One region of the Pseudoalteromonas sp. APC 3250 genome, then DNA from elsewhere that is predicted to be linked to it. Evidence: predicted binding sites of a transcription regulator. Region 1 holds the regulator's gene; each other region holds the start of a gene.
What was found. The regulator sigma-54, encoded in region 1, starts transcription at its own class of promoters, with help from an activator protein. The targets are predictions, from matches to a motif close to GTTGGCACGNNNNTNGNNT.
Positions count from the first base shown of each region.

Region 1 (10,855 bases):
GTGCAGCATATTTGTAGTCAATGTAAGGCATCAGTTCTTCTTCAACGATGACCCGTAAATGCTCTTTATTAGTGGTTATTAACGGCTGGTCTTTGGTAATACGCTCAAAGGTATTATCAGCAACCTGACGTACCATTTTATTAGGATCAGCCAATTTGACTTCACTGGCGTGTACACTTTGTACCAGCGCGACAGTTACTAATGCGATACTTGCTAAAAATGTTTTCAACATAATAATTACTCACTACCTTGGTTGAATAAAAACTGGCCTATTAATTCTTCTAGTACCAATGCTGACTTGGTATCTGTAATAGAATCGCCGTTAGCTAATGCTTTACTTTGAACGCCAAATAAATCGTCAATGGCTTGATCTTGTTCGCTGTTCGCTACATCTTCGCCTAAGCATCGCTGTTTAGCTGAATCTGATGCGATCACAGGGTTAATACCTAAGTATTGCTCACCTAAAATACCCGAGGTTAAGATAGAGATGGAACTAGTGTCCGAAAAACGACACAAATACTGCGCATCAATACTCATATTTACTACTGGTAAAAACTCTTGTGGGTGTACATAAATTGACTCTACACGACCAATAACAACGCCGCCCACCTTAATGGGTGCACGTGTTTTTAATGATCCTATATTTTCAAACTTGGCGTTCAATGTGTAGGTTTCACCTGAGCCGCTAATACCTGAATTGGCCACTTTAAGCGCCAGCATTGAAAATGCCAAAATGCCCAATGCTACAAAAAAACCAACTAAAATTTCTAATTTCCGTGAATTCATTATTTAATACCCTATTAGCTGGTAAACATTACCGCTGTCAAAATAAAGTCAAAACCTAATACCGCTAGTGATGAGTGCACCACTGTCTCTGTTGTTGCCTTGCTGATCCCCTCTGATGTGGGAACACAGTCATACCCTTTGTAAAGCGCAATCCAGGTAACAACAATCGCAAATACGATACTTTTAATTAAACCGTTTAGTATGTCTTTTTCAAACGACACCTGAGATTGCATAATTGACCAGAAACTTCCCGTATCAACGCCTAGCCAATCAACCCCCACTAAATGAGCACCAATAATAGCTACAGCAGAAAAAATAAGTGCCAACATTGGCATACTAATCAAACCAGCCCAAAACCGCGGCGCTATAATTCGCCTAAGCGGGTCGATGGCCATCATCTCAAGCGATGATAACTGTTCGGTGGCTTTCATTAAGCCAATTTCAGCGGTTAACGCACTGCCTGCCCTACCGGCAAATAATAATGCGGTTACTACTGGCCCAAGTTCACGTAATAAACTGAGTGCCACTAAAGGGCCTAAGCTGTCTTCAGCGCCATAATCAACTAAAACAGTATAGCCTTGCAGGGCTAATACCATGCCGATAAACAATCCTGATACAACAATGATCAATAATGACTGTGAGCCAACCATATATAATTGGCGCACGAGTAAAGGTGTGCCTTTTTTAAAATTGGGTACATGCCATAACGCACTTGCCAGCATTTGGGTTGAACGCCCCAGTGCAGCAAATCGGCCCAGCGTTTTGTGGCCTATTTTTTGTAGTAAATCCAACATTACTGCTGCTCTCCTAACAGTTCATCTGCATAGGTTTGTGCTGGATAATGAAATGGCACTGGACCATCTGATAACCCTTTTAAAAACTGTTGAACAAGTGGTGATTCGTGCTCTCGCATCTGCTCTGGTGTACCACTGCCAATAACGCCTTGATCAGCAATAATAATAACATGGTCGGCAATACTCATTACTTCTGTCACATCGTGCGTGACAATTAAAGAAGATAAGCCAAGTACTTCGTTTAAAGATTTGATCAGCTTAACTAAAACCCCCATTGAAATAGGGTCTTGTCCTGCAAAAGGCTCATCATACATAATAAGTTCAGGATCAAGCGCTATAGAGCGAGCCAAAGCTGCACGACGTGCCATACCGCCAGATAACTCTGAAGGCATTAAATCTTTAGCACCACGTAAGCCAACAGCTTGTAGTTTCATTAATACCACTAAACGGATTAAATCTTCACTGAGTTGCGTGTGCTCTCGAATGGGGAATGCAATGTTATCGAACACCGACATATCAGTAAATAAGGCACCGCTTTGAAATAACATACTCATGCGTTTACGTGCCGCGTAGAGTTCTTTGCGCGACATAGCGACAATGCTGTCGTTTTTAAATAAAATATCACCGGAGTCTGGTTTAAGCTGGCCACCTATTAGGCGTAGCATCGTGGTTTTGCCAATTCCGCTTGGCCCCATAATGGCAGTAATTTTACCCTCAGGTACGTCAAAGCTCATATTTTTATATATGACCCTATCGCCTCTAGAAAAGGTAACATCCTTGACTTCAACTATTGATTGCGACAAGTCGCTCTCCATAACAATACTCTCTCATATTTCTATTTTAAGGGTTTTTTAACCAATATGGAAAAAACAATTCGTAAGATTTTGTAATAGTGTCGCAAAAACAGTTATAAGATTGATTCAAGCAGCCTTAACTTTGGCTTAAAATTTCATATAAAAAGCGCCAAAGAATACTTAAAATAACCGCCTAATGTATTACACCTTATTCTTTTATTTATACTTTTATGGTGGCTTTTGTTACTATTCGCGCTATCTGAATTTACATTAATTGGCTTATCACAATGGTTACCTCGTTTGTCATTTTAATTCTTGGTTTTGCGGCTCTCGTATGGAGTGCAGACAGGTTTGTTTATGGTGCAGCAGCACTGGCTAAAAACTTTGGCGTGCCAACGCTAATTGTAGGTTTAACCGTGGTAGCTATGGGCTCTTCAGCGCCTGAAATGATGGTATCGGCTTCAGCAGCTTTGGCAAATAAAACCGATACTGCCGTGGGTAATGCAGTTGGTTCAAACATCACTAACATCTTATTAGTTTTAGGTATTACCGCCCTTTTAAGACCCTTATCAGTATCTTCAAGTACGTTAAAACGTGAAATTCCACTGGTACTGCTGGTCTCCATTGCAACTTGGTATATTTTTTCAGATAACTATTTTTCATTTTTTGAAGGTGCAGCCTTATTATTTGGCTTTGTTGTTTTTATTGGCGGACTTATTTTTGTCTCACTGCGAGCTAAAAACCAAGACGATCCGTTTGTGAGCGAAGCCTGTGACGAAGTACCTGACAACGTACCAACCAAAAAAGCTGTTTTTTGGCTGGTAGTGGGTATGATTTTACTGCCGGTTAGTTCACACTTTTTAGTTGGCTCAGCCGTTGATATCGCAAAATATTTTGGCTTAAGTGACTTAGTGATTGGTTTGACCATTATTGCTATAGGCACCAGCTTACCTGAACTTGCAGCTTCAATTGCAGGTGTACTTAAAAATGAAGATGACTTAGCGCTGGGTAACATAGTTGGTTCGAATATTTTTAATATTTTAGCGGTATTACCGCTGGCAGGATTAATTAATCCATCGGTTATCGATACTTCGGTTGCTAACCGTGATGTTATTATTATGATTGGCGCAACCTTGGCGCTAATTGCTATGTCATTGAACTTTAGAGGTCAAAGACGTATCAATAGAATAGAAGGTGGCTTGCTCATCGTCGCATTTATGATTTACCAAGGTTATATTTTTAGTCAAGTAGGATAGCCCATGTCAACGCTAAACTTTATTCAACAAGGGTTACGTGTTCTAGAGATTGAACGCCAAGCACTCAGCGATATTACACAATACGTTAATGAAAGCTTTAACCAAGCCTGTCAATTAATGTATGACTGCTCAGGTCGTATTATTGTTATTGGCATGGGTAAATCAGGCCATATTGGTAACAAAATAGCCGCCACTCTTGCCAGTACCGGCAGCCCCGCATTTTTTGTTCACCCGGGTGAAGCAAGCCATGGTGATTTAGGAATGATCACAGCAAATGACGTGGTTATCCTCATTTCAAACTCTGGTGAAACCAGCGAAGTACTTAATATTATTCCAGTATTAAAGCGCATTGGTGCCAAAATGATTGCCATGACAGGCAACCAAGGCTCAACCATGGCAACATTGGCAAATGTGCATGTGTGTATTAAAGTTGAACAAGAAGCCTGCTCATTGGGCTTAGCACCTACTGCAAGTACCACTGCCACACTCGCTATGGGTGATGCCATGGCGGTGGCATTATTAGAAGCACGCGGCTTTACTGCTGATGATTTTGCACTATCGCACCCTGGTGGTAGCTTAGGCAAGCGATTACTCTTAACTCTTAAAGATGTTATGCACAGTGGTGCTGATACGCCTATCATTAACGAGACGCAAACGATTAAAGATGCCTTAATTGAAATGTCGGCCAAAGGACTCGGCATGACCGCTATTGTTGATAGTGACCAGCAATTATCAGGCCTGTTTACCGATGGCGATTTACGCCGTATTTTAGAGCAACGTATTGACATTCATAGCACTGAAATTAATGTTGTGATGACCAAGTCGTGTACTACAGCCACCCAAGAGATGCTCGCGGCTGAAGCGTTAAATATTATGGAACAAAAACGTATTAATGGTTTAATTGTAATTAATGAGCATAATCAACCGATTGGCGCACTAAATATGCAAGACTTACTTAAAGCCGGAGTGCTATAAATGCAATTTGAAGATCTCTATCAACCGCTAAGTGATGATGCAAAGGCGCGCGCAAAAAAAGTAAAGCTATTAATTTGTGATATTGATGGTGTATTTTCTGATGGCCGTATTTACCTTGGAAACCAAGGTGAAGAACTCAAAGCATTTAACACCAAAGACGGATTTGGTATCAAAGCCCTGATTAACAGCGGTTTTGAAGTCGCCGTGATCACCGGGCGCCATTCTCATATAGTGCAGCAACGTATGAGCAGTTTAACCGTACAACATATATATCAAGGCCAAGAAGACAAACTCATAGCCTATCAAGAATTAAAACAAAAATTAGCGCTTAGCGATGAGCAAATTGCTTATATAGGTGATGATGGCCCAGACATGCCAGTAATGGAGCAAGTCGGTTTTGCGGTTGCCGTAAACGATGCTCATCCACTTATTAAACGTTTATCACATTATGTAACCCAACTGCCCGGCGGTTTTGGTGCGGTAAGAGAGCTGACAGACTTACTTATGCTCGAAAATAACAAGCCACTAACTAGCCAAGGAACGAGTTCATGAATGTAGCGCGCATTATACTGAGCGTTTTATTCATAAGCTGTATGGTTTGGCTCTGGTATCCTTATTTTACTAAGGTTGATATTACTGCAAGCGAAGAAACACAAGTTATTGCTAAGCCTGATTATACCGCTATTGAGCTAAAACAAACGGCTTATAATGAACAAGGTAAAGTGAGCCATAAGGTAACTGCGGTAAAAATGGAGTTGTATCAACAACTCGGTTTTACCTTTTTTGAAAAGCCTATATTCACTTTATACAACGAGCAGCAAACATGGCGTATTAACGCCGATGAAGCCACCCTCTACGACGACCGTCAACTGGTGTTAGAGGGTAATGTAACCGCTCAAAACTTAGTAGATAACGCCATGATCGATACGATCAACGCCCAGACCATCAATGTTGATATAAAACTATTAACCATGCAATCACAGCAGCCTGTCGTTATTACAGGACCTAATTTAAAAATCACAGGTAAAGGCCTTGAGGCCGATTTAAAAACCGAGGTGATTAAACTTATTAACCATACGCGAACCCTATATTATGACCAATAACCTATTTAAAATTTTAATTGTTCCCTCACTATTAATTGCTTTTAACAGTAATGGCGCTGAACCTGCTGAAGCCCCCGCTGCTAATCAAATTTCAATTAGTGCAGATAAGCAAGAAGGTCAATTAAAAGAAAACGTAGGCATTTTTGAGAAAAATGTTGAAATTATTCATGGTAATCGCCGTATCACAGCTGACCGTTTAGAAGTGCATAAACGCGATGAGCTAGGCGATAACAAACAGTTATTAATTGCCACAGGCAGCCCTGCATATTTTGAAGAAACACAAGCTGATGGCACCATAATGAGCGCCAGTGCTAATGAAGTGCGTTACGATGTGTCGCTGCGTTTTTTAACCTTAATCGGCGATGCAAGCATTGCTCAAGCAGGTCAAAAAATAACAGCTAAAAGTATCACTTACGATATCGAGCAGCAGTTAATTAGCGCAGAAAAAGACGAAAACTCAACAGACCGTGTACACACTATTTTAGTCCCTGTTGAAAATAAAAAAGAAGATGATAAAGGTCAACCATGAGCACATTAAAAGCAGAGCTATTAGCTAAAAGCTACAAAGGTCGTGAAGTTGTAAAAAACGTTGGCCTAGAGGTTGAAGCTGGCAGTATTGTGGGGTTACTTGGCCCTAATGGTGCAGGTAAAACCACCACTTTTTATATGATTGTAGGCCTTGTGCCTAGCGATAAAGGCAAAATATCAATTGATGATAAAGATATTACTTTATTACCGATGCACAGCCGAGCGCGTTTAGGGATTGGTTATTTACCGCAAGAGTCGTCTATTTTTAGAAAGCTGACTGTTTATCAAAACTTAATGGCTATCTTAGAAACACGTAAAGAATTAAATAAACAACAACGCGAAGATACCTTAAATAATTTACTTGATGAATTTAGCATTCAGCATATCCGCGATAGTCAAGGTATGGCTTTATCAGGTGGTGAACGTCGCCGCGTTGAAATTGCTCGCGCGTTAGCAGCAAACCCTAAATTTATCCTTTTAGACGAACCCTTTGCGGGGGTTGATCCTATCTCAGTATTAGATATTAAAAAGATTATAGAGCATCTTAAAAACCGAGGAATTGGCGTACTTATCACAGATCACAACGTACGCGAAACTCTTGATGTTTGTGAAAAAGCCTACATAGTTTCTCATGGAGAGTTAATTGCATCAGGCACTCCAGAATATGTATTAAACGATAAAACAGTACGCGATGTTTATTTAGGCGAGCAGTTCAAGCTCTAATATGTGTGTTATTACACTAAGCATCTGCTAATATTAATTATAATAATTTAAAAGGATTGTTAGAGATACATGAGGCAATCATTACAGCTGCGCATGGGCCAGCAACTTACAATGACTCCACAGTTGCAACAAGCAATTCGCTTATTGCAACTCAGTACATTGGATCTCCAGCAAGAAATTCAAGAAGCGCTCGATAGCAACCCCTTGCTTGAAGTTGAAGAACACGATTACAGCGAAGACACTGCAGGTAAAAACGAACAAAAAGCCGATAACGATGACTTAACGCTAAGTGCCTCAGCTGACGATAAACCTAGCGAGTATGAGCAAGATAGCGGCGAAGCAATGACCAAAGACACTATTAGCGATGATATGGCTATGGATGTTACTTGGGATGAATATATGAGCGCTGCGCCTGCCTCTTCATCGGGCCCAATGCCAGAAGATGAATCTATTTATCAAGGCTCTTCGACTGAAACGCTGCATGAGTATTTAATGTGGCAACTTCAACTGACGCCGTTTAGTCCTACCGATGAAGCGATAGCTATTGCAATTGTAGAAGCTGTAGACGACTCAGGGATTCTAACCCTTAGCTGTGAAGAAATATTAGAAAGCTTTAACCAAGAAAACGACGGCGAAGATGAAGTTGAACTTGACGAAATAGAAGCGGTACTAAAGCGTATTCAACTATTTGATCCAGTGGGAATAGCCGCGCGTAGTTTACAAGAGTGCTTGTGTATTCAGCTAAATCAATTTGATAAAGACACACCTTTTTTAAACGAAACAAAAATGATCTTAACCGATCATATTGATTTACTTGCTGCACGTGACTATCGCACGTTAATGAAAAAAACAAAGCTTAAAGAAGATGAGCTTAAAGAAATCATGACGTTGATTCATACGCTCAGCCCAAAACCGGCAGACACTATTGTCAGAGAAGAGTCTGAATACGTTATTCCTGATGTGTCGGTTAAAAAAGTTAAAGGTCGTTGGGTAGTTGAATTAAACCCAGATAGCATGCCTAAGATCAGAGTAAATAGCCAATATGCAGCTATGTCGCGTACGGTTAAATCAAGTGGTGATAGCCAGTTTATTCGCTCGCACTTACAAGAGGCTAAATGGTTTATAAAAAGCTTAGAAAGTAGAAATGACACGCTACTTAAAGTAACCAACTGTATTGTGCAGCAGCAACAGGCCTTTTTTGAACACGGTCCTGAGGCTATGAAGCCTATGGTGCTTAACGATGTGGCTGAAATGGTGGAAATGCATGAGTCGACTATATCGCGTGTTACTACGCAAAAATACATGCATACACCACGTGGCATTTTTGAGCTTAAATATTTCTTTTCAAGCCATGTAAGTACTGAAAATGGTGGCGAATGTTCATCAACAGCAATACGTGCATTAATTAAAAAATTAATCGCTGCAGAAAACTCAGCTAAACCATTGAGTGATAGTAAAATTGCAGATATATTGGCAGAGCAAGGAATTAAAGTAGCGAGGAGAACCATTGCAAAATATCGCGAATCTCTAGCTATTCCCCCGTCTAATCAACGTAAAAGTTTGATTTAAGGCGTACAACAAAGAGGAAAATGTTTATGCAACTGAATTTAACTGGTCGCCATGTAGATATTACCGACTCGCTTAGAGACTACGTAAATAGTAAATTTTCGAAGTTACAGAGGCACACTGATCACATAACGAATGTGCACGTTATTCTCGATGTAGAAAAACTAAACCAAAAAGCTGAAGCAACCGTTCATGTTAGTGGCGCTGAGATTTTTGCCTCTACTGAGCATCAAGATATGTATGCCGCTATAGACTCGCTCATTGACAAGCTAGATCGTCAAGTAATTAAACACAAAGAGAAACTTGCTCGACACTAACACTATGAAACTAAGCTCACTTATCTGTCAGGACTGCAGTAAAGCTGCGGTCCTTTTTAATAGTAAAAAAAGAATTTTAGAATTTATCAGTGAATTGGCTCACAATAAGCTGCCCTATTTAACACAACAAGATATTCTTAATGCATTAACTGCAAGAGAAAAGCTTGGAAGTACAGGCATTGGCCGAGGCATTGCTATTCCACATGGTCGCATGAGTGGAGCTCAAGAGCCCCTTGCTTTGATTTTAGTGAGCGAAACAGCTATTAATTTTGATGCGATTGATAACCGACCGGTTGACATTTTTGTCGCGTTAATTGTTCCCGATGGCGATAATCAGCAGCATTTGAAGATGCTAGCCACGATTGCTGATAAGCTCAATGATAAAGAATTTTGTAAACAGTTACGCGCCGCCAAATCGGATAGCGAACTGTATCAGGTTATCGTCAGTCAATCGTAGTAATAAAGAAAGGTGATAAATGGAATTAATAATTATAAGCGGTCGCTCAGGGTCAGGTAAATCTGTGGCGTTACGCGTTGTGGAAGACTTAGGTTATTATTGTGTAGACAATATTCCTCTTAATTTATTACCATCATTAGTGCGCAGCGTTTCCGACAGTTATAATAAAATTGCTGTGAGTGTTGATGTGCGTAATCTACCTAAAGAGCAACAGCAATTTAATGAAATACTCGAATATTTACCTGGTTTTACTAAACCAACGGTATTTTATTTAGACAGTGACGATCAAACATTAATAAAACGTTTTTCAGAAACGCGACGTCTCCACCCTTTATCTATTGATTCTTTGCCGCTTGATTTAGCCATAAAAAAAGAAAAACAACTGCTTGATGTATTGATTAATCGTGCTGATTATATGATTGATACCACAGATTTAAGTGTGCATCAGCTTGCTGAATCTATTCGTGAAAAAATACTCGGAAAAAAAGATAAACAACTGATCATTACCTTTGAGTCATTTGGTTTTAAACACGGCATCCCTAAAGAAGCAGATTACGTATTCGATGCCCGTTTTTTACCAAACCCGCATTGGGAGCCTGAACTTAAGCCACTTACGGGGCTGGATCAACCAGTAAAAGACTACCTAGCAAGTCACAGCATAGTGCAAAAATTTACATGGCAAATTCAAACATTTGTGCAAACATGGCTGCCGCATTTAGAACGAAATAACCGCAGCTACTTAACCATTGCAATTGGCTGTACCGGTGGGCAACACCGCTCTGTTTATTTAGCGCAAACCATTGGTGAAAGCTTTGCAATGAGTCATCCTAATGTAAAAATTCGCCACCGAGAACAAGAATAAAATCAAAGCTTGCGAGAACATGTCATGCGGTTAGAAAATACATTTTTAATAAAAAACAAATTAGGATTACACGCTAGAGCGGCGACAGTATTAGCTCAGCTTTCTGTGCAATTTGATGCCACAATCACTTTATTTCAAGATGACAAACAAGCCGCTGGCGATAGCGTGCTGGCACTTATGTTACTCGAAAGCAGCCAAGGCAAAGAAGTTAAGGTGGTATGCGAAGGCCCCGACGCTGAGCCTGCACTTAGCGCAATAGGTGAACTCATCGACCAACGATTTAATGAGCAAGAATAAAAAAGTTCATTATTAACTCATCATCCTAAGCTTAGGTTAATAGTGGTTGAGTTAGTTTGCTCACATAAAGTAAGATAAACTAAAATTGAATAGCATTTATACCCTTCCAGCATGTAATACAATTTAATTAAGGACGCCAATGCCTGAAGCTTTAGAACAAGATATTCCACTACAACAACTAAAACAGGTGACTAAGTCACTAAATAGTGGTCAATTTGTTCAAGTTAGACGCATGCTGGCAAAAACGGCGCCTTGTGATACCGCACTTCTTTTAGAATCATCCCCGCATAAAATTCGCCGTATGCTCTGGCAGCTTGTTGATCCTGATGTACAAGGTGATGTGCTTGAAGAGCTGTCTGAAGATGTACGTTTGGGCATTATTGCGCAAATGGCACCC
Region 1 is NZ_JASDCM010000005.1:79,586-90,440, forward strand. Features, by position in the region: gene QL986_RS07215 (ABC transporter substrate-binding protein) at 1-232, opposite strand, end outside; gene mlaD (outer membrane lipid asymmetry maintenance protein MlaD) at 238-786, opposite strand; gene mlaE (lipid asymmetry maintenance ABC transporter permease subunit MlaE) at 801-1,580, opposite strand; gene QL986_RS07230 (ATP-binding cassette domain-containing protein) at 1,580-2,395, opposite strand; gene QL986_RS07235 (calcium/sodium antiporter) at 2,662-3,630, shown strand; gene QL986_RS07240 (KpsF/GutQ family sugar-phosphate isomerase) at 3,634-4,605, shown strand; gene kdsC (3-deoxy-manno-octulosonate-8-phosphatase KdsC) at 4,606-5,157, shown strand; gene lptC (LPS export ABC transporter periplasmic protein LptC) at 5,154-5,708, shown strand; gene lptA (lipopolysaccharide transport periplasmic protein LptA) at 5,698-6,237, shown strand; gene lptB (LPS export ABC transporter ATP-binding protein) at 6,234-6,959, shown strand; gene QL986_RS07265 (RNA polymerase factor sigma-54) at 7,029-8,528, shown strand; gene hpf (ribosome hibernation promoting factor) at 8,555-8,842, shown strand; gene ptsN (PTS IIA-like nitrogen regulatory protein PtsN) at 8,847-9,299, shown strand; gene rapZ (RNase adapter RapZ) at 9,319-10,161, shown strand; gene QL986_RS07285 (HPr family phosphocarrier protein) at 10,186-10,458, shown strand; gene mgtE (magnesium transporter) at 10,598-10,855, shown strand, end outside.

Region 2 (10,855 bases), on a different contig from region 1:
CAACCAGTCTCTAATGCTGCTTGCGCAACCATAACCGCCGGATTTAAACCAATTTTCTTAGCCGCTGTTTTTGCATGCTCCCACACTGTACTTACAAATTCCTCAGCATTCTCAAACGTGCCAGACGCTATGTTTTGTTCGCTTTTTTCAGTTGAATCAACGAGCGGCACTTTTTCAGTGACCTTTTGGTTTTCTTGATGAGGTAAGGTGCTACCCGCACGTTGGTCACTAAAGAAATCTGACGTTGTACGAAGAACTGAGCCTGGCATAAAGTTTTTTCCATCTGGCGATAGTTGCTGCACAATTAAATCAGCAAGACCTAAAGAGCCATTTGATGAAAGCTCTGTAGCCATCTGTTGGTCGTGCATTTCTTCAAAAAACTTCACGCCACTTGCATTAAATGGGCTTTCTTTGTCTTCAAAAGCCTCATTGGCTTTACGCATACTTTTCAGTAGCATTTGGGTGAAGATAGCTTCAAATTGTGCCGCCGCTTTTTTTAACGCCGCTTTAGATGCATCGGTTGATGCATCACCGCTGTTTAAAGCATCTCGACGCAAAGAGTCTAAGTTGCCTAAATCAAAAAAGTTTTGCTTATCTAGATGATTTGTTTCCATCAGCTTTTTGACACAATAATTAATAATACCTAATGAAATGCAATAATTGAGCCAAAAAAAGAGTAGCGATGAAAGGTTAAAGGTAAAGGGTGAAAGGTTATAGACCCTAGGGCCTAGGGCCTAGGGTCTTATAAAACTAAATTACAACAAGCTGACCGTTAATTGCACCGGCTTCTTTAAGTGCTTCAAGAATCGCCATTAAATCGCCAGGGGCAGCGCCAACTTCATTAATAGCACGAACTAAATCATCAAGGCTTACACCTGGGTCAAATACAAAAGCACGTGAATCATCTTGATTAACGTCAATAATACTTTGTTGGGTAACCACTGTTTCCCCCTCTGCTAGAGGATTTGGCTGCGCCACATTTTGTTGCTCAGCAATGGTCACAGTAAGACCACCATGTGTAATTGCCGCAGGTTGTAATTTTACATTTTTGCCAATAACTATAGTGCCGGTACGTGAGTTAACAATTATTTTTGCCGAAGTATCCGCAGGCTTAAACTCTAAGTTTTCAAGAGTTGATAAATACGATACGCGCTGTGAAGCATCACGAGGTGCAATAACGCGAATAGAAGCTGCATCGAGTGCTTGAGCGCTATTTGGGCCGATTAAATCATTTATGGTTTTCTCTAAACGTTTAGCAGTAGTAAAATCAGGGCGGTTTAAATTAAAGGTAATATAGTCGTTTTGCATAAATGGGCTTTTAACAGCACGTTCAACCGTGGCACCGTTTGGCACACGCCCTACGGTTGGCGTATTAATAACGACTCGGCTGCCATCTAGGCCTTCAGCACCTAAGCCACCTACAATTAAACTGCCTTGAGCGATGGCGTAAACATTACCATCAACCCCTTTTAGGAATGTTTGTAATAATGTGCCACCGCGCAGGCTGCCTGCACTGCCAATTGATGACACGGTTATATCTATGGTTTGCCCTGGCTTTCTAAATGGAGGGAGTTCAGCATGAACAGCAACCGCTGCAACATTTTTAATTTTTGGCTTTAAACTAGAAGGTAACGTAATACCAAAACTATTGAGCATGCCTTTGAAGCTTTGTTCGGTAAAACGGCTTTGCTCACCGGTACCCGGTAAACCAACAACCAATCCATAGCCCACTAATTGGTTTGAGCGCACCCCTTCAACCATAGATACATCTTTAATTCGCTCAGCACTGGCAGTAAATTGCCAGCCTAGTAGCACCATAAAACAAAAAACTTTAAAACCATTCATGTCGAATGTCCTCTAAAAAGGAAACAATGAGCTACTAAAGAAACGCGTTAACCAACCCGGGCTTTGTGCCTCTTGAGTTTGACCCTTACCTGAATACTGAATACGCGCATTCGCAATACGATTAGACTCAACAGTATTATCAGCATTAACATCTTGTGGACGCACTAACCCCTCTAAGCGAATAAATTCTTCACCGGTATTTAGCGTTAGCCATTTTTCACCGCGAATCACTAAATTACCATTTGGTAATACTCGCATCACGTTAACCGAAATATCGCCAACTAGGCTGTTTGATTGATTTGATTTTGAGTCACCTTTAAACGACGCATCACTACCAACCCCAAATTGAATACTATCGCCACCAATATTAACCGGTAAACCACCTAAACCAATAACAGGATCGAGGCTAGCATCTGTTTGTTTATCTGTTTCTGTTTTAGCCGCTTTTGTGGCTTGGGTTGACTCTTGCAATTTAACAGTAATGATATCGCCTGTTCTAAGTGCTTTCTTATCGGCATATAAGTCATTCGATAACTGAGTACTGAATAAAGAGCCAGTTGCTACCACTGGCTCCATATTAGGCTCAGGATACATAGGTGCATAGTAGGGATCGTCCTGCACTACTTCATTATTTTGTGTAGATACACAACCGCTTAACAGTAAAGTCCCTACTGCAAATAACATGATATTACGCATACAATCCCCCAAGACTATAATTGTTGATTGATGTAGCTCATCATTTCATCAACCGCTGAAATTACCTTTGAGTTCATTTCGTAAACTCGCTGAGTTTCAATCAAATTAACCAACTCTTCGGTCACATTTACATTTGATGTTTCAAGTGAACCTTGAATAATTGTACCTAAGCCCTCAACCCCCGGGTTACCTTGAACAGGTGCACCACTTACTGCAGTTTCGGTATAAAGGTTTTGCCCTATAGGCTCAAGGCCCGACGGATTGATAAAATCACTAATAGTAATTTGACCAATAACCACGTTTTCGGCTTGACCTTTAATGCGAACTGACACTTCACCATCTTGAGATACGGTGATTGACTGTGCATCATCAGGCACATTCATTTCAGGCTGAACAACGTAACCGGCACCCGAAGTTACAACTCGCCCCTCACCGTCGGTGGTAAACTGACCGTTACGCGAATAGGCAATATTGCCATCAGGCTGTAAAACCTCAAAAAATCCAGGACCAGAAATCATCCAATCTAATGAATTTTCAGTGGTGAGCATGTTACCTTGGGAAAAGTTTTTCTGATTAGCGACCACTTTCGTACCCGCGCCCAACATTAAGCCTGACGGCATTTCGGTGTCTTGCGATGAGCGACCGCCTGGTTGATTAATATTTTGGTAGAGTAAGTCTTCAAAAATAGCGCGGCTTTTTTTGTAACCCACTGTACTGGCATTCGCTAAGTTATTTGATATAACCGATATATCTGTTTGTTGAGCGTCAAGCCCTGTTTTACTTATCCATAATGCTGGATTCATAATAATATCCTCACGTTATAGTTAAACGATGCGCATCAGCTGTTCTTGACGTTCGTCAATCTCTTCAGCTGTTTTCATCAGTTTTACTTGTAATTCAAATTGGCGTTGATGACTGATCATATCGACCATTTCATGCACAGGATTTACATTCGATTTTTCTAATGTGCCGCCTAATACTTGTACATTGGCTGATGTTTCAACTATTTGGCCTGGTTTAGCTCTAAATAAGCCATCGTTACCCTTCTCGAGTGTAGCGTTGTTTGCATCAACTACTTTTAGCCGATCAACTTCTTCTAAAAAGTTAGCCGGTGCACCTTGAGGGCGAACTTGAATAGTGCCATCTTTGCTAAATTCAATTTTTTCAATCGGTACAGGTAATATGACTGGCCCACCTTCGCCAATAACTTGACGACCGTCGCTGGTAGTCAACATTCCTTCAGCCGTTATATTTAACGAACCCACTTTTGTATAGGCTTCATTACCAGAGGCATCCTGAACACTCAGCCATGCGTTATCACTCATAGCAATATCAAGGCTGCGACCTGTTTCGACAACACCGCCCGATGTCATGTTTGATCCTGGGCGCTCCTGCATAGCAAAAACACGAGTCGGCAAACCTTCACCGAAAGCCTGCATTGACCGTGCTTGCGCAAAATCAGATTTAAACCCAGTGGTATTCGCATTTGCCAAATTATTGGCTTTAAGAGCAAGCCCTTGCATGCTTTGTTTAGCGCCAGATGCCGCTATGTAGACCATTTTATCCATAACATCGACTCATTAAGAAATCTATGTATGAGTAAATGCAATATAAGTGCCAAATTAAATTTAAGTGTGAATAAGATTTTAGGAGAGGAATAAAAAAGGCTGCACTAAGCAGCCTTAGTAAATCAAAATATGATTATCTGATCTGAAGGATGTTCTGTTGAATAGTTGAGTTAACCTCAAGCGCACGAGAGTTTGCTTGGAAGTTACGCTGCGCACTAATCAAATCAACCAGCTCATTGGTTAAGTTTACGTTAGACTGCTCAAGAGCTGACGAATTAATGTTGCCTAGTGTGCCTGAACCTGGCTCACCCGCAATTGGTTCCCCCGAGGTCAAACTTTTTTTCCATGAAGTGTCACCTACTTGCTGCAAACCTTGTGAGTTTGAAAAGCGCACCATGGCAACTTGACCTAAGTAAGTTGAATCACCATTACTGTAAGATGCAACAACTTTTCCATCTGTACCAATATCAATACCCGCTAAGCGACCTACTGTCGCACCATCTTGCTCTAGTGCTTTCACCTCAAAGCGACTCGCATATTGAGTAGGCGTTCTATTTGCAGTACCGGCCTCATCGCGCCAATTAATCGCAATATCATCAAATTGGGCGCCATTAGATAAAATACCCGATAAATTAGTTCCGGTTAAATTAACATCAGTAAAGGTTGGACCAACATTTGGAGCACCATTAGTCGTTGCAGGCAAACCGCTAGCATCAAACCCAAAGGTACTTAGCGGGCTTGGTGTTGCTGTCGCGGCACCAGTTGCATCAAAGGGAGTTTTATCAAGCGTACCATGTACTTGCCATTCATTAGGCGCTGTTTTTACAAAAAAGAATTGTAGAACATGTGGCTCACCAAGTGAGTCATACATTGTGGTCGATGTCGAAGAGTTATAAGTAGTACTGTCTGTTGCATCAAAAGGGACAGCTATTACATCTTCTCGAGAATCGACGTTAAATGATGTATAAACGTTTGAAGTAGAGCGCGGAGAGCCCGAAGAATCTGGTATTTGTAAAGCAGATGAAGTACTAAGACTTACAGAGGTCGTATCACCACTAACTTCATCAACTGGGAAGCTTTGTAAAAAATTACCTTTAGCATCTACAACAAAGTTATCTTTATTAAGCTTAAATGCACCCGCACGCGTGTAGGTAAAGTCTTGTGCGCCTAAGTCTTGACTGGTAGCAAAATACCCCTCACCTGTGATCGCTAAATCCAGTGAATTATTAGTAAACTGCAGCGAGCCCTGATGAAACTGCTGGGCAACCATAGTGGTTTGTACACCATCACCATTTTTCGTTTTACCGGCGCTAAATACTGATGATGCGTATACATCAGCAAATTCAGCGCGAGACTCTTTAAAGCCCGTGGTATTTACGTTGGCAATATTATTGGCGGTAACATCTAAATCTTTTTGTGCGGCAGCAAGGCCTGTTAATGCAATATTGAAGCTCATAATTAACCTCTAACCTAAAAAATATTTAGCCTATTGGCTAAAAAATACATAAAATCTATTACGCGATTTCTGCGACATCAGTCAGCCTAACCGCACCTTCTTTGGTATTAATAATAATGCCGCTTGAGCCATTAATATTAACACTCTCAATATTTTTGAATGAGGCAATTGGTAAGCTAGAGAATTCGCCATCCGTACTGCCTTCAGCTTTAACATTGTATTCACCAGGAGGAAGTCGTTCACCCGCTTCGTTTTTACCATCCCATGCAAAGCGAACCGCACCTGCAGGCTGCGTGCCTAAATCAATAGTTTTAACTAATTGCCCTGATGCATCTTCAATACGAAGCGTTAAATTGTCTACCGGCTTTTCAGCAACAATCGCTCCCTTTACCTCACCCGACTCATTAAGCTCAAGTGTGTCAGACTCCAGCAGCGCTTGCTTACCAACCAGTGTTGATGCTTGCAATGCTGAATTTGATGTCATCGACGCAGCTAAAGACTCAAAGTTAGAGTTTAAATTTGAGATCCCTTCAGCCATAGTAAAGTTTGTCATTTGTGCAATCATCTGATCGTTATCAGCTGGTTTGCTGGGATCTTGATATGACAACTGCTGTGTTAACAACGAAAAGAAATCTTCTTGGGTTAACGCATCACTCTCTTCTTTTTTTGGCACTTGCTTATCTTGCCAACGTAAAGAGTCCATGTAGGATGAAGAAGTACTAATATCGTTACTCATGAGCTACCCTCAGTTACCGCTGACCTAACAGCAGTGTTTTACTTAACATTTGCTTAGCTGCATCAGCAACTTGAACATTTGTCTGATAAGAGCGAGAAGCAGAAATCATATTTGCCATCTCCTCAACAACATTCACGTTGGGTTTGTAAATATATCCATTTTCATCCGCACTCGGGTGATTTGGGTTATATTCGATTTGTAGTGGTTTATTACTTTCAACCACTCCTAACACTTTTACACCAACGGCAGAGCCCTGTGGGTTGCTTGCTGACGCTGACGCTTTTGTTAGCTCCGCAGCAAATACAGGTTGTCGCGCTCGGTACGTCTCATTTTGTGAAGAGCTAATTGTATTGGCATTAGAGATATTACTTGCCGTGGTATTTAATCGCACGTTTTGCGCGCTCATACCAGAACCAGCAATATCAAACACATTATATAAACTCATAATTAGGCTCCTTGACTACCGAGGGCTTTTTTCAGGCCTTTAAATTTACCATTAAGAAACTGGACACTGGCCTGATACTCCATAGCATTCTGTGTATACAAGTTCCGTTCCACTTGTATATCAACAGAGTTGCCATCACCTGTATCTGTTTGATTTGGCGTACGAAATAGTTCATTACTACCTACACTACGGGTACCACCGGCAATGTGTTTTTCATTGGTTCTTACCATGGTATTGCCGCTTAGTTGGTTGGACTTTGCCGTTTTTAATGCTGAGGCAAAGTCGATATCTTTTGCTTTATAGCCGGGCGTATCAGCATTTGCGATATTAGTAGCGAGCATTTCTGCTCTTTGCGAACGGATCAACATCGCATGCGGATGCACGCCTAATGCTTTATCAAAACTGATAGCCATAACTACCTCCAAAAAATTGACTCAGTACCGATAAAGCAATAAATGAGCCAGCAGTGAAAATAGTGATGATAAAAACAAAAAACGACGCAATAGGCGTCGTTTAGAGGAGGGATAATATATTAATGAAGGTCATTTCTTTTGATAAATGATACCAGGGTTACAACGCACCATATCAAAGTCAGTACTTAAACCAGACATAGACTCCGACGCACCTAAAAATAAATACCCCTTAGGGTTAAGTGCTTGAGAGAATTGTGCAATTATTTTGGCTTTCACCTCAGGTGAAAAGTAAATTAAAACATTACGGCAAAATATAATATCGAACTTACCCATTAAAGCGTACGAATCGAGCAAATTTAAATGCCTAAAGCTCACTTGCTTTTTCAATGAATCAACCACTTGTGCCATACCATTGCCGCTGTCTTTAAAAAACTTTTTACGACGTTCAGCAGAGAGTCCGCGAGCCAATGCCAATGCATCATATTCAGCATGTTTACACATATCAAGCATGGTATTTGATATATCTGTACCAATTATTTGTGCACCCATTTTTAAAACACCAGGGCTGCTGGATTGAAACTCAGCAACCGACATCGCTATTGAGTAGGGTTCTTGTCCTGATGAGCTCGCCGCAGACCATATTTTTAATGGCCTATTTAACGTTTTAAACTCAGGGAATAATCTGGTTTTAAGTAACTCAAACGGATACTGATCTCTAAACCACAATGTCTCATTGGTTGTCATGGCATCAACAACGGCTGCGCGCAACTGGCGCTCATGCACACCGAGAGTTTTACTTACCAATTCAGACAACGATTCAACATTAAATCGAGACATTAATGGTGCCAAACGGCTCTTTACCAAATACTGCTTATTTTCACCTAAAACAATACCGCACTGTTGTTCTAAAAATAAGCGAAATTGATCGTATTCGTTTTGCTGCAAATCTTTATTAGTCAAATCAATAACACCTATGTTTATTAATCACGATGAACCCATTTATTAACGGCTGTTGCAAGCTCGTCTGGGTTAAATTTTGCAATAAAATCATCTGCTCCTACTTTTTCAATCATCGCTTGATTAAAAACACCACTCAATGATGTGTGTAAAATCACATGTAGTGGCGCAAGTTTAGGATTAGCTTTGATTTCTGCAGTCAGCGTGTAACCATCCATTTCTGGCATTTCTACATCAGAAATGAGTAGCCCTACTCGCTCTGTAATATCATTTACGCAATCGAGCTCTGCAATTTCTTTTAATCTTATTAAAGCTTCTTTACCATTTTTAGCCAACTCAGTTGTTACACCTAATGGTTCCAATGCTCGTTTTACTTGATTTCGCGCAACAGCCGAATCATCAGCAATAAATACTATTCTCTCGCCTAAATCTTTTTGTATATTACCTTGCGAGGCAACATCATCGCTCACGGTAGTATTAACTGGGCAGATTTCGTTTAAGATTTTTTCTACGTCGAGTATCTCAACGAGCTCATTTTCAATTTCAGTGACGGCTGTTAAATAAGAATAACGACCCGCTCCTGACGGCGGTGGCATTATTTTTTCCCAGTTCATGTTAACTATACGTTCAACACCACCTACTAAGAATCCTTGCACTGTACGGTTATACTCAGCAATTATTATAAAGCCATCTTCGATGCTTTTTATTGGGCGCCCGCCTACGGCCATAGATAAATCAATCACCGAAATAGTTTGCCCACGAATATGTGCTACGCCACGGATATAAGTGTTAGATTTCGGCATGCTAGTCAATGGAGGGCATTGAAGAACTTCTCTTACCTTGAACACATTAATACCAAAGCGCTGACGCCCATTAAGCTTAAATAACAATAATTCCAAGCGGTTTTGCCCAACCAACTGTGTACGTTGGTTTACTGAGTCTAAAATGCCGGCCATTTAAATCTCCTAAGAAAACAAATATAAGGAACGATAATTGCTTTCAATTAATAAAGCGTCATAACACAACGGGGGCGTCTAAATTCTGACGCAAAATATTTATACCCTGTTTGCAACCATAAGCATAGTCGAAACATTATGAGTTTGTTAAAAAAAACCAGAAGATACAGTGTTTTTTATTTTCTTGCTAGCCTCTGCTTCGCTTTGCCACTAAAGGCACAAGTATTTAGTAAAGAGTTATTGCAAGAAATGGCTGTATCTTATGTTGCTCAAAAAGCAGTGACTACAAATGATAACAAAATACAGTTTAGCGCATTACCGCTAGATAGCCGCATTCCCGATCGCCAATGTAATTCTGAGCCTGAGCTAATAACGCCAAGTGAGCCTCCCTTTAATCGCCAAGTCACTATTCAAATAAAATGTAACGATAGTGACAACTGGGCACAGTACGTTCATGTCAGAATCACTGAATCAGCACCTGTTGTAGTTGCAACTACCAATTTAGCACGAGGTGAAGTGATTACTCCATCCCATTTAAGTATTGATATGCGCCCTGCACACTTTATCAGAGCGCAGTACCTTGAAGATCCAACGGCTCTTATTGGTAGTCGTAGCAAACGCAATATCCGTGAAGGAATGCCCGTTTTACTTAATCAAATATGTATGGTGTGCAAAGGTGATTCTGTTACAATTTATGCTAATATCAAAGGGTTAAGAGTGAAAACGACGGGTATTGCATTAGAGGATGGCACCTTGGGCGAGCAAGTAAGAGTAGAAAACAAAAAGACAGGTAAAGTTTTAAATGCGCGTGTAGATGGTGTAGAGTCTGTGCAAGTAAATATTTAATATAAATTTATGCTAAAGTATCTTTAATAAATGCCGATATAAAGGCATCAGTTGGGCAATATACGGATTTTTATTATGGTCGGTCAAGTAAATAAATCAAATCAACAACCGAGTGTTTTAACAAACACTCAACAGCAAAAAGTTGATTTAAAAAGAGATAATGCAAATACACAGGCGGCACAAACGCCTTCACCTAAAGCTGCCAGCGATTCGGTGAGCTTAACACCGCAAGCTAAGCAATTAAAATCGTTACAAGAGAAAGCGCAGCAGTCTTCTGGTTTTGATAGCAACAAAGTTGCTGAGCTTAAAAAAGCGATTACTGAAGGTAATTATCAAATCGACAGTGAGAAGCTTGCCAAAAATCTAGCAGACTTTGAGTTTAACGTTTATGGCTGATCACAATAGTTTAATTACAATTAAACTAAATGAGCAAATTACTTGCTTAACAAAACTGAGCGAGTTACTCACTCAGGAGCTTACTGCGATTGCATCTCGAAGAGGTGAAGGTTTAAAAGAAATTGCCCAACAAAAAATGTCTTTTTTAACCAGTATAAGCACCCTTGATAAAGAACTCAGCAAACTGATTGCCAGTAATGATCAGCAAACAGATGAAAACGCTGACTTAATTAAGCTAACTCGAGAAAAGCTTGAGCAGTGTCAAAAACAAAATGAAGTTAACGCTCATGCAGCGCATCAAGCGCAGTTAAGTGTAAAGCAATTAAAGGGGATTTTAATTGGCGCACCTTCGTCTATGACCTACGATCAAGCCGGTAGCGTAGTTAATACTGACAACAGCATTGTGCGTAACCTAAAAGCCTAAAGAATACTCATAAAAAACGCCTAAACGATTATTCGTTTAGGCGTTTTTTATGAGTAATAACTTGTCGCTTAGTAATAAGTAACTTTTTTCACTTCCCGTGGTTTTATCTCACCGATG
Region 2 is NZ_JASDCM010000006.1:231,876-242,730, forward strand. Features, by position in the region: gene flgJ (flagellar assembly peptidoglycan hydrolase FlgJ) at 1-614, opposite strand, end outside; gene QL986_RS09065 (flagellar basal body P-ring protein FlgI) at 751-1,845, opposite strand; gene flgH (flagellar basal body L-ring protein FlgH) at 1,858-2,541, opposite strand; gene flgG (flagellar basal-body rod protein FlgG) at 2,556-3,344, opposite strand; gene QL986_RS09080 (flagellar basal body rod protein FlgF) at 3,366-4,109, opposite strand; gene flgE (flagellar hook protein FlgE) at 4,243-5,565, opposite strand; gene QL986_RS09090 (flagellar hook assembly protein FlgD) at 5,624-6,301, opposite strand; gene flgC (flagellar basal body rod protein FlgC) at 6,315-6,746, opposite strand; gene flgB (flagellar basal body rod protein FlgB) at 6,749-7,159, opposite strand; gene QL986_RS09105 (protein-glutamate O-methyltransferase CheR) at 7,289-8,119, opposite strand; gene QL986_RS09110 (chemotaxis protein) at 8,140-9,072, opposite strand; gene flgA (flagellar basal body P-ring formation chaperone FlgA) at 9,211-9,918, shown strand; gene flgM (flagellar biosynthesis anti-sigma factor FlgM) at 9,994-10,314, shown strand; gene flgN (flagellar export chaperone FlgN) at 10,307-10,738, shown strand; gene QL986_RS09130 (LPP20 family lipoprotein) at 10,807-10,855, opposite strand, start outside.
Region 2: the regulator sigma-54 is predicted to act here: its motif matches at 4,145-4,163, upstream of QL986_RS09080 (flagellar basal body rod protein FlgF).

Region 3 (10,855 bases), on a different contig from region 1:
GTGAAGACGATTACCTAATTCCTCTTGGGTTATTCTCTTTGCCAATTAAAGCCTTTTTTGTTGATGGCCTTTTCCATGTAGGTGGGCAAATATTTATAGCCAGTTTGAAAATGCTGGTTGTGCCTTTAGTATTTGTATCGCTGGTATGTGGTACCTGCAGTTTAAGCGATCCGAAGAAACTAGGCCGTTTAGGCGGTAAATCAATTGGTTTATACTTAGTTACAACGGCAATAGCGATTACAGTCGCGATTACCTTAGCGTTACTATTTAACCCAGGTGAAGGCATTGGGTTACCCTCTCAAGCAAGTTATGATGCCAAAGAAGCGCCTACTTTAGCTCGCGTAATTATTGATATGTTCCCTACCAACCCTTTTGAAGCAATGGCAAAGGGCAACATGTTACAAGTAATTGTGTTTGCTCTATTATTCGGTATTGCAATGGCACTTAGCGGAAAAGCAGGTAAACGTGTCGCTACTGTATTTGAAGACTTAAACACCGTTATCTTAAAACTGGTTACTTTGCTAATGAACATTGCCCCTTACGGCGTATTTTTCTTAATGGCTAAATTGTTCACTACCATTGAACTAAACTTAATTGTGAGTTTAGCTAAGTACTTTGGCGTGGTTGTATTAGCCTTATTACTACACGCATTTGTAAACTACACCCTACTGCTAAAAATACTCACGGGTCTAAACCCGCTCACTTTCTTGGCTAAAATGAAGCACACTTGTTTATTTGCTTTTAGTACCTCAAGTTCAAGCGCGACTATGCCTATTACACTTGAAACGGCAACTAAAAAGCTTGGCGCTAATAATTCGGTCGCTTCGTTTACTATTCCGCTTGGTGCAACCATTAACATGGATGGCACCGCAATTATGCAAGGTGTGGCTACGGTATTTATCGCTCAGGTATTTAGTGTTGACTTAACTATTTCTGATTACTTAATGGTGATACTAACTGCAACGCTTGCCTCTGTTGGTACGGCGGGTGTACCTGGTGTTGGTTTAATTATGCTAGCCATGGTACTTAACCAAGTTGGCTTACCTGTTGAGGGCATCGCCATTATTATTGGTGTAGACAGATTGCTTGATATGACCCGTACAGCAGTAAACGTAACGGGTGACTGTATGGTTACGTGTGTCGTCGCTAAAAGCGAAGGTGAACTAGATGAAAGTATCTTTAACGACCCAAATGCAGCAAAAGATTTAGAGGACTACCACAAATCTATTGATTAGTATTTCTGACAATAGTCATAAAAAAAGCCTTGCTACTTCGTTAAGTAACAAGGCTTTTTTGTTGGGTTTGAGTGATTAAATTATTAAGGGTTTAACGCCTTAAACTTTGACATTAAACTTACACCCGCTTTATTCACACCATGGCTCAAACCCATTGCCAGCTTGTCACTTAATCCTTTTTTAATCTTGTATTGCACTTTATAAATTTGATATTGCTGTTGTTGCTCTAACAACGCATCATCGCTGGTTTTAATAGTATCGACTAACCCTTTTTCAATTGCTTGGGTTGCAAACCAATGTTCACCCGTTGCCACTAAATCCATATTTAAACTTGGGCGCTGAGTGCTCACAAAAGTTTTAAACAATACATGAGTTTGCTCTATCTCTTCGCGGAACTTTTCACGGGCTTTATCGGTATTTTCACCAAATAAAGTTAACGTGCGTTTAAATTCACCCGCCGTAATTTGCTCAAACTCGACATCATTTTTCTTTAAAATTTTATTAAAATTTGGAATTTGTGCAATAACACCAATAGAGCCAACAATTGCAAACGGTGCTGCAATAATATGATCAGCCACACAAGCCATCATGTAACCACCACTGGCGGCGACTTTATCTATTGATACAGTCAACTCAATACCGGCTGACTTTAAACGTTGTAATTGTGATGCGGCTAAACCATAGCCATGTACCACGCCACCACCACTTTCAAGGCGAACTAACACTTTATCTTTTTTTGCATCCGCTATCGAAATTATCGCGGTCACTTCTTCGCGCAAGCTTTCTACTTCATGTGCGTCCATACTGCCTTTAAAGTCAATAACATAGAGTCGTGATTTAGGCGCTTCTTTGTCCGCTTTTTTTTGCTCTGCTTTTTGTTGTTTTTGATAGGCTTTTAACTCTTTTTTACCTAGCGTATTATTTAAAAAGCTTTCTTTTATATTGGTCAGCTGCTCTGATAGGTCATCAATTTCAATCTCACCTTTTTTCGCTTTTGGCTTAACAGCCGAGCTTACAATTAAGGTTAAAATCACAGCAATAGCAATAACAAAGGTAATGGTTTTTGCAAAAAATAAGCCGTACTCGTATAAAAATTCCAACTGTGTTCTCCGTTTATAAATTTCAGCCAATTTAGCATGCTTTAAAATAAAAAAAAGCCACTATACAGTGGCTTTTTAGACTTAATTGAGTGGTTGATTATTAATTAGTCACAATGTCAGTATCTGATACAGATAATAAACGTCCACGCGATGCTAGATAAGTTGCAATTTGCAATTGCATTTCTGCATTAGCTGCGGCGCTGCCCGCTGCTGTAGACGACTGTCTTTCATCTTGCGCCGGTGTCAATACCGAGCCATGATGACCTGTGTTAAATTTAACTAAATAGCTAGCGCCCATCTCTGTTGGTGCTTGAGTTGTACTCACTGTTTCTAACCCCATAAAGTTAGCTAGAGGTAGTGTACCTGCAATTGGATTGTTAGCAGTCATCGGCGGAATAACTTGGTCTGGCTTGTTACTATCAGTACCATCACCAACAACAACATTCATATACACAGGTGTTTCTAGTGCTTTAACCGTTGCTGCATAGTTAGTCGGGTCGCCACTATCCAATGCGGTTTGAGCTGCAAATACAAACTGCGTCATCACGCCCTTAATGTTAGCCAATTTATCAGCTTCTCCCGCCATCGTTAGCGATGCTGCAAATTCATTAAAGCCACAGCTTAAGAAGTCCTGCATGTCTGGTAACAAGGCGCCACAGTTTGATAACGCACCAGCATTTAAGAATGCATTAAACTCGTCAGCTTCAGCAGTTCCAGCTTGAGAAAGTACAGAGCCTTGAATAAATGGACCAAACGCGGCTGACTCTAATAAGAAGCTAGCAATACCGCCACCGCCGCTTGCCAATGCAACAGCATTAACTTTAAAGAGTGGGTCTACTTGATCAGCCAATGGGCTATTCGCTTGTGCAATAAATGCAGGCGCTACAATTGAGCCCAGTGAATGGCCAATATAAGATACATCTCTAGAATTGAGTGAACTATCACCACTGAAGTTTAAGCCTAAACGTAAACCAAGTAAGTCAGCACTTGACTGGCGTAAGCTGTCTCTAGCGACCAATAACGAGCTTAGGTTCATGTAACTAAGTACAGAGCCTGATGTTGCGTTAAAGTCATCTGTGCCATCAACATCAACATCTATTCCACGCTCGCCATGACGAGGATGGTCAATTGCAACCGTTGCAAAGCCTTGCAATGAAAGCTGCGCTGTTAGCGTTAACATGCTTTCTTTTTGTGTGGTAATACCGTGTTGCATAATAACCACTGGCCAGCCATTTTCTGGCATAGCAGCAAAAGGCTCTAAACCTAAGCCTGTTCGGTACGCATTAACAACCGGTAAAATCGGTTTGGTAATTTGTACTGGCACATTTTCCATACTTTGCATTTTAGGAAGTGAGTTATATTTAGTTAAGTGTTTAGTGCTATCAAGCCCTAAGTCACGAAGCTGTCCATCACTCAAAGCAGCACACATCGCATCGTTAGTGCTAATGGGATCAGTTGGGAACGCTTCACCCGCTTGCGCTTTGTAACCTAAAATAGCAACGGCACTGTCACACATACCTTGCCAGTAAGTATCATTTAAATCACTGATTTCTTTACCCGTAGGTGTACCTAAATACATAGGTAGCTGGATGCTGCCTTTTTGATACTGTGCTACTTGGAATACGTCAGGCACCGTTACACCTTGTATTGCAAACGCTTGTTGTACATTAGCCATAGGCTGTGTTGGAATTTGCAACGCAGGCGTTGGAATTGTTGGCTCTGTTAAGCTTGCTGCTAAAACCTTTTTAATCGTGCCAAGCACAGGACCTGCTGATTGCATTGTCATGGCAGCTGAGTAAATGATATCGTCTTTGGTGATATTTCCTGAGCTTACCACTACGTTTTCGTAGCTGTTAACAGCCCCTTGCAGCGCAAGTTGTGATGGCGTTACTAACGGCGCTTCTTGTTTAACAGTCGCATATGTTGATGATGGCTCAATTGAGCGACCTTCTGAATCTTTAAGCCCAGTCGTTAATACATTAATGTACGAGCTACCAGCCTTAAATGGCTTAAGTGGAATAATTGCAACCGCGTCTCCAGAGCCTTGTGTAACAAAATCAACACCAAAGGTTAATTCGCCCACTAATTTACATGCAGCACCGGCTGGTGCTTGTGAGCATTCGGCATCTGTTAGGCTTGCACCCATGATCACTTCAAAAATACGTACTGAGCCTGGTGAAGCTGCAGACGTTTCATCTAGGCTAATGCCCGGTGGAAACGTTAAATCTATTTTAAAAGGAACTTGCGTAGACCAGCCATCAAGTGCCCCTAGTGCAAGTTGCGGATCCGCATACGCAGCGCGAGGGATAGAAACATTTTCGTCATTTAGCTCACCAGGAATGTTTAATGTGCCATCGCGCGTACCGCTCATCAATAAATCATTAGGAACCGAAATTACACCATTTGCAGGGTCAAATTTTACCGTAGCTTTTGGAATAACTGTAACTGAATCGTTTTTAACATCTTCTAACGTTTCTCCGCCGCCACAGCCTGCTAATGCAGCTGCAACTGAGAGCGAGAGTAGCATTTTTTTCATAGTGTTCTCCGCACAAATCTTATTTTTATAGTGTGTTTATAGCCAGTGTAATTAAGTTAAAATAATGTAGCTAGTATATTAATGAGACATTAGACCAGTTAAACTTAACGTAAACTTTCTAGTTTCGCCACCTAAATTTGTAATAAATTCGATTACTTGTCGATTTGCTATGTTAAAATCAAAAAAAATTTAAACATTGGTACTTTTATGCATACCTATCAAGCAACTGAAAACGCACTTAAAGACAAAGTAATTTTGATAACAGGCGCAGGTGATGGTATCGGCCGTGTTGCAGCAATTACTTATGCTAAACATGGTGCAACCGTTATTTTATTAGGAAAAACAACTAATAAACTAGAATGTGTGTATGACGAAATCGTCAATGCAGGCTACCCACAGCCAGCGATTGTGCCTATGGACTTAAAAGGTGCAACTAAACAAAACTACCGCGACCTTGCTGCAACTATCGAGAGCCAATTTGGCCGCCTTGATGGACTATTAAATAACGCGGGTATTTTAGGTACTTTAGGGCCGTTGGAGCACTTTTGTTCATCAACATTCGAAAATGTAATGAAAGTAAACGTAACTGCACAAGCGATGATCACCAAAGCGTTGTTCCCTGTAATGCGTAAGTCAAAAAGTGCTTCAGTGGTATTTACCTCATCGGGTGTAGGTCGTAAAGGAAGAGAATTTTGGGGACCTTACGCTATTTCTAAGTTTGCGGTAGAGGGTATGATGCAAACATGGGCGTGTGAAGTTGAAAAAACGCCAATCCGTGTTAACTGCATCAATCCAGGCGCAACACGTACATCAATGCGTGCAAGTGCATTTCCAGGTGAAGATCGTGATTTACTAGCAACACCTGAAGATTTAATGCCAACTTACCTGTATTTAATGAGTGATGACTCAAAAAATATCAATGGCCAATCGTTAGACGCACAAGCTAAAAAGTAATATTTAGTTTTAAACGTAAAAAAGCCGCTATAAAAAGCGGCTTTGTTGTTTTATGCTTTAATTACTTACGTTTAGTCGGTTTTACACGTTGATTGTGCTTTTTAACCGCCTTGCGAATTTGGTTTATTTTAGCGCGCTTGTCTTTACGCTTTTCAGGAATAACCGACAGCTTAGTTTGTGTTTCTTTGCCAAGCTTTACTGTTTTACGTAAATAGTTAACCGTATCTAAATCATACTCAATCCAGCCACCTTGCGGTACACGCTTATCAAGCTCTAATTTACCGTAACGAATACGAATAAGACGTGATACTTCCACATCTTGTGATTGCCATAAACGACGCACTTCACGGTTACGACCTTCGTTAAGCGTTACATTATACCAACGATTAATACCTTCACCGCCCATAGGCTTGATACCAGTGAACTTTGCGGGGCCATCTTCAAGTTCTACGCCACGCAGTAAGTTTTTCATTGTTTCGTCAGTGACTTCACCAAATACACGTGCTGAATATTCGCGTTCAACTTCATAGCTTGGGTGCATTAAGCGGTTTGCCAATTCACCGTCATTGGTAAACAGCATTAGGCCTGAGGTATTCACGTCTAATCGGCCTACTGCTATCCAGCGATCGCCATCAATACGAGGTAAGCGGTCAAAAACGGTTCTACGGCCTTCAGGGTCTTTACGCGTACTTAACTCGCCTTCTGGTTTGTTATACATAATTACACGACAAATTCTGTCTGCTTTTTCCTCTATTTTAACGGTATGGCCGTCAACACGAATTAAATCGGTTTCTTCAACCCTGTCGCCTAACTTAGCTACTTTACCATTTACACTCACACGATTTGCATCAATGTATTTTTCCATTTCACGGCGTGAGCCTACACCTGCACGGGCTAGGACTTTTTGTAACTTTTCACCTTGTATACTCATTCGGATGGTTCTCTCACAGAAGGATCACTTAATAACTGGGTAATTTTACTTTGCTGTTGCTCTGGCAATGCGGGTAAATCATGAAGTCCCGTTATCGAAAAATAATCTAAAAATTGTTTAGTCGTTGCATAAAGTGCCGGTTTACCGGGTACTTCTTTATGCCCAACTACTTTAATCCACTCTCTTTCAAGCAGAGTTTTAATAATATTTGAGCCAGTTGCTACACCCCGCACTTGCTCAATTTCACCACGGGTAATGGGTTGCTTGTATGCAATTAACGACAGGGTTTCGAGTAAAGCTCTCGAGTATTTAGGGGCACGTTCTTGCCATAAATTACTCAACCATGGGCTTAAACTACTGCACGCTTGAAAACGATAGCCACTGCCTACTTCAACTAAACGTATTCCACGCGTCTGATAGTGAACTTGAATGGCCTCTACAGCATCATTAATGCGCGCCATAGAAATTGCTAAGTCGTTTAAAACCGTGTCCTTAAGATGACGTTTTGATACGGGTTTGCCTGCCACAAAAATCGCCGCTTCAATGATTTCAATTAATTGTTCATCACTAATTCGCCGACCAACCATAATCACTCTAAAGTTAATAAAAACACACAGCCATCTATTATGACAGAACAACGGCAAACTAGGAAAACATATTAATAAAATAACATTTTATAGGTATAAAAAAGCCAGTGAAAAACACTGGCTTGGTATCAAGTGTATTTAATAATGTAATTTAGCTATTTTTAAATTGCTCAAGTGCATCGTCCTCTGCAACAGAATCACCATGCTTTTTGATATAGCTATTAAACTCTTTTTTACTTACTCGTTTATCTTTATTGCTGTCCATGTAACCAAAATGATTTGAAATATCATCATCGTCAGCTTCAGAAACTGAAATAAAACCGTTGCTATCATTATCTAAGCTTTTAAAGTCATTTTCTATTTTATCAAACTTCGCAATATCAGCCTTAAATGCAGACTCACTCACTTCACTATCTGTAGCAACTTTCCCAGCATTTAGCTGCATATAAGCATCATATTCATTACGGCTTATTTGATTATCCATATTTGTATCTATATTTGAAAAGTGCTGCCAAATACTATCATCGTCGGCTTCTGTTTTAGAAATAAAGCCATCGCTGTCGTTATCTAAGCTTGCAAAATCACTGTCGATTTTTTCTAAACCTTGATTTGAAGAACAAGCGGCTAAACTCAATGCGGCTAAAATAGTAGAAGCTATCGTTAATTTTTTCATCAGACGTATCCTTGTATTAATAAATTTCAAATCTAGTAATACAAATACGATGCCAAAAAAAATAAACTATTAAAATCAAACAATTAACCAAGAACAACTTCTATTACGATATTTAATAATGCAATTTTTGCAAGCTACTCTGGTAATTTTTGCAAAAAAAAGCTCGGTAAGAACCGAGCTATTTATATCTAATACGGTAATTTAGATTGCAGCGTTTTGGTAACGCTTAACAAAATCAGTAACGCTTTGGCCATTACACTTTAATGAATTTAAGTTACCAATTTGCTTACGTACTGGTTGTAAGCCTTGCTTTAATGCAGTCATACATAACTGTGTTTCTTGGTGTGAATCTTTTGCAAATACTTCTACTTTAGACACAACTGATTGCGTTGCTGCTTCTTTTTTTGCAATGTCACGGATGTCTTGACCGTTACATAGGATACTTTTTGAATAACGCGATAAATATACACCGTGCTTTGCTGCCATTTTACGAGCAGCAGAAAACCCCTCATTGGCGCTTACTACACATAAGTTAGACTCTAATTTGTTGTCTTGGCTGTAATACGTATTGCTTTGCGCAGTAGCAGTTACAGAAACAAAAAGAGAGGCGGCTAAAAGTAATTGAGTTTTCATCAGGTAGTCCTATTTGAACGAGTTAAACAAACGATTTTTGCGCATTATATAGACAACTTTTAACATATCAATTGAATATTTTATTTATTTTATTATTTAATATTGCATTTACAATGTTTAAACATTAAGCAAAAATTGATCAACATTTGTGCAGCTATTTTCTCGTTTCAGTCATGTTATGTCGCTCCAAATACTGATACAATTTAGCTAACAATGAAAATAAATTTGAAGGTAAACTTTATGAAAGTGATTTCTTTTAATATCAATGGCCTGCGTGCTCGCCTACATCAGTTACAAGCTATTATTGATAAACACCAGCCAGATATTATTGGTCTTCAAGAGATAAAAGTGCACGATGAAGCATTTCCGCTAGACGATGTACAAAAAATGGGTTACCACGTTTATTTTCATGGACAAAAAGCGCATTACGGTGTGGCAATGTTATGCAAAAAAGAGCCTAAGTCGGTATTAAAAGGCTTTTCCACCGACACAGATGAGTCGCAAAAGCGAATGATCAGCGTTACCGTAGAGCAAGAAAATGACCGTGACCTACATGTCATGAATGGCTACTTCCCGCAAGGCGATAATATCAACCACGAAACTAAATTCCCTTATAAACGTCAATTTTATCAAGACTTAATGACTCACCTAAATAGTCATTACACGCCTGATCAAGATGTAATTGTAATGGGCGATATTAATATCTCTCCAACCGATTTAGATATTGGTATTGGTGAGGTAAACGCAAAACGCTGGTTAAAAACCGGAAAATGTTCATTTCAACCCGTTGAGCGTGAATGGCTAGCAACGTTATTAAACTGGGGCTTTAAAGACACCTTTAGGGAGCAAAACCCAGAAACTAACGATCAATACTCATGGTTTGACTACCGCTCTAAGGGTTTTGTTGATAATCGTGGACTAAGGATTGATGTGGTTCTGGCAACGCATGACTTAGCAGCTCGCTGTATCGACACCGGTATAGATTACGAATTACGTGCTATCGACAAGCCTTCAGATCATGCGCCTATTTGGTCTGAGTTTAATTAACGATTATGCTAAGTGTGCAATTACAGGCATTACTGTGGATTGGTGTTATTGTTATTGGCTTTTTAAGTGTTAATAAATCAACATACGCCAATTTATTTAATACGCCAGCAAGGCAAACAGGTGTGTTTGCCTGCGCGCTGGTGCTCGCTTTACTATGGCGTATAAAAGCCGGTATTTTACCTGGTCTTGATCTTCATATACTGGGCATTACTGCTGTTACGCTGATTTTAGGCTGGCGTCTGGCTATTTTAAGTTGTGTATTAGCAACAGCCCTGCTAACTGCTTTTGGACAAATAGCATTCGAGCTGATTGCGGTAAAATTACTAATAAGTGCGTTTATTCCAGTATTATTAAGCTACATTGTATTTATGCTTTGTTACCACTACTTAGCGCGGCACTTTTTTATCTATATATTTGTTTGTAGCTTTTTAACGGCTGGTGTCGTTGCTTGCGTTAACATTATACTCGGGGGTGTTTTTTATTACGCAATTGGCGAATATAATTGGCATCAGCTAACAGAAAACTACATTTATCTCAGTCCTATTTTAGCGTTTCCTGAAGCAATGCTAAACGGTATGGCAATAACTGTTATGATCACCTATCGCCCGCACTGGGTAAAAACTTTTTTTGATAAGGACTATTTAGGCTCATGAGTCTTCATTACCATTGCCCTATTTGCAAACTTCCATTGGCACTTAATGAAAAAACATTACGCTGTGATAATAACCACAGCTTTGATTTTGCCAAAGAAGGCTATGTAAACTTACTCCCCGTGCAAAATAAAAACTCTAAACAGCCCGGTGACTCTTTAGAAATGGTACAAGCAAGGCGTTCTTTTTTAGAGCAAGGCCATTATGCATTTTTACAGACAGCCTTAGCTAATTTAGTCAGACCGCTCAATGCAAATATAGTGATTGATTTAGGGTGTGGCGAGGGGTTTTACACCCATGCTATAGCAAATAACACGCAAGCTACTGTTTATGGTGTTGATATATCTAAGTCGGCGGTAAAATACGCAGCAAAACGATACAAACAATGTCAATTTAGCGTGGCATCAATAAGCCACGCGCCCTTTAATGATCACCTTGCTGATGTGTTAATTAGCGTGTTTGCCCCTTTGTTTGACGATGAACTTTCTCGCCTTGTTAAAGAGGATGGC
Region 3 is NZ_JASDCM010000007.1:199,964-210,818, reverse strand. Features, by position in the region: gene QL986_RS10075 (dicarboxylate/amino acid:cation symporter) at 1-1,235, shown strand, start outside; gene sohB (protease SohB) at 1,319-2,335, opposite strand; gene QL986_RS10065 (VolA/Pla-1 family phospholipase) at 2,436-4,871, opposite strand; gene QL986_RS10060 (YciK family oxidoreductase) at 5,079-5,825, shown strand; gene rluB (23S rRNA pseudouridine(2605) synthase RluB) at 5,887-6,756, opposite strand; gene scpB (SMC-Scp complex subunit ScpB) at 6,753-7,343, opposite strand; gene QL986_RS10045 (EF-hand domain-containing protein) at 7,495-8,016, opposite strand; gene QL986_RS10040 (hypothetical protein) at 8,218-8,649, opposite strand; gene xthA (exodeoxyribonuclease III) at 8,890-9,696, shown strand; gene QL986_RS10030 (energy-coupling factor ABC transporter permease) at 9,702-10,349, shown strand; gene rlmA (23S rRNA (guanine(745)-N(1))-methyltransferase) at 10,346-10,855, shown strand, end outside.
Region 3: the regulator sigma-54 is predicted to act here: its motif matches at 8,055-8,073, upstream of QL986_RS10045 (EF-hand domain-containing protein).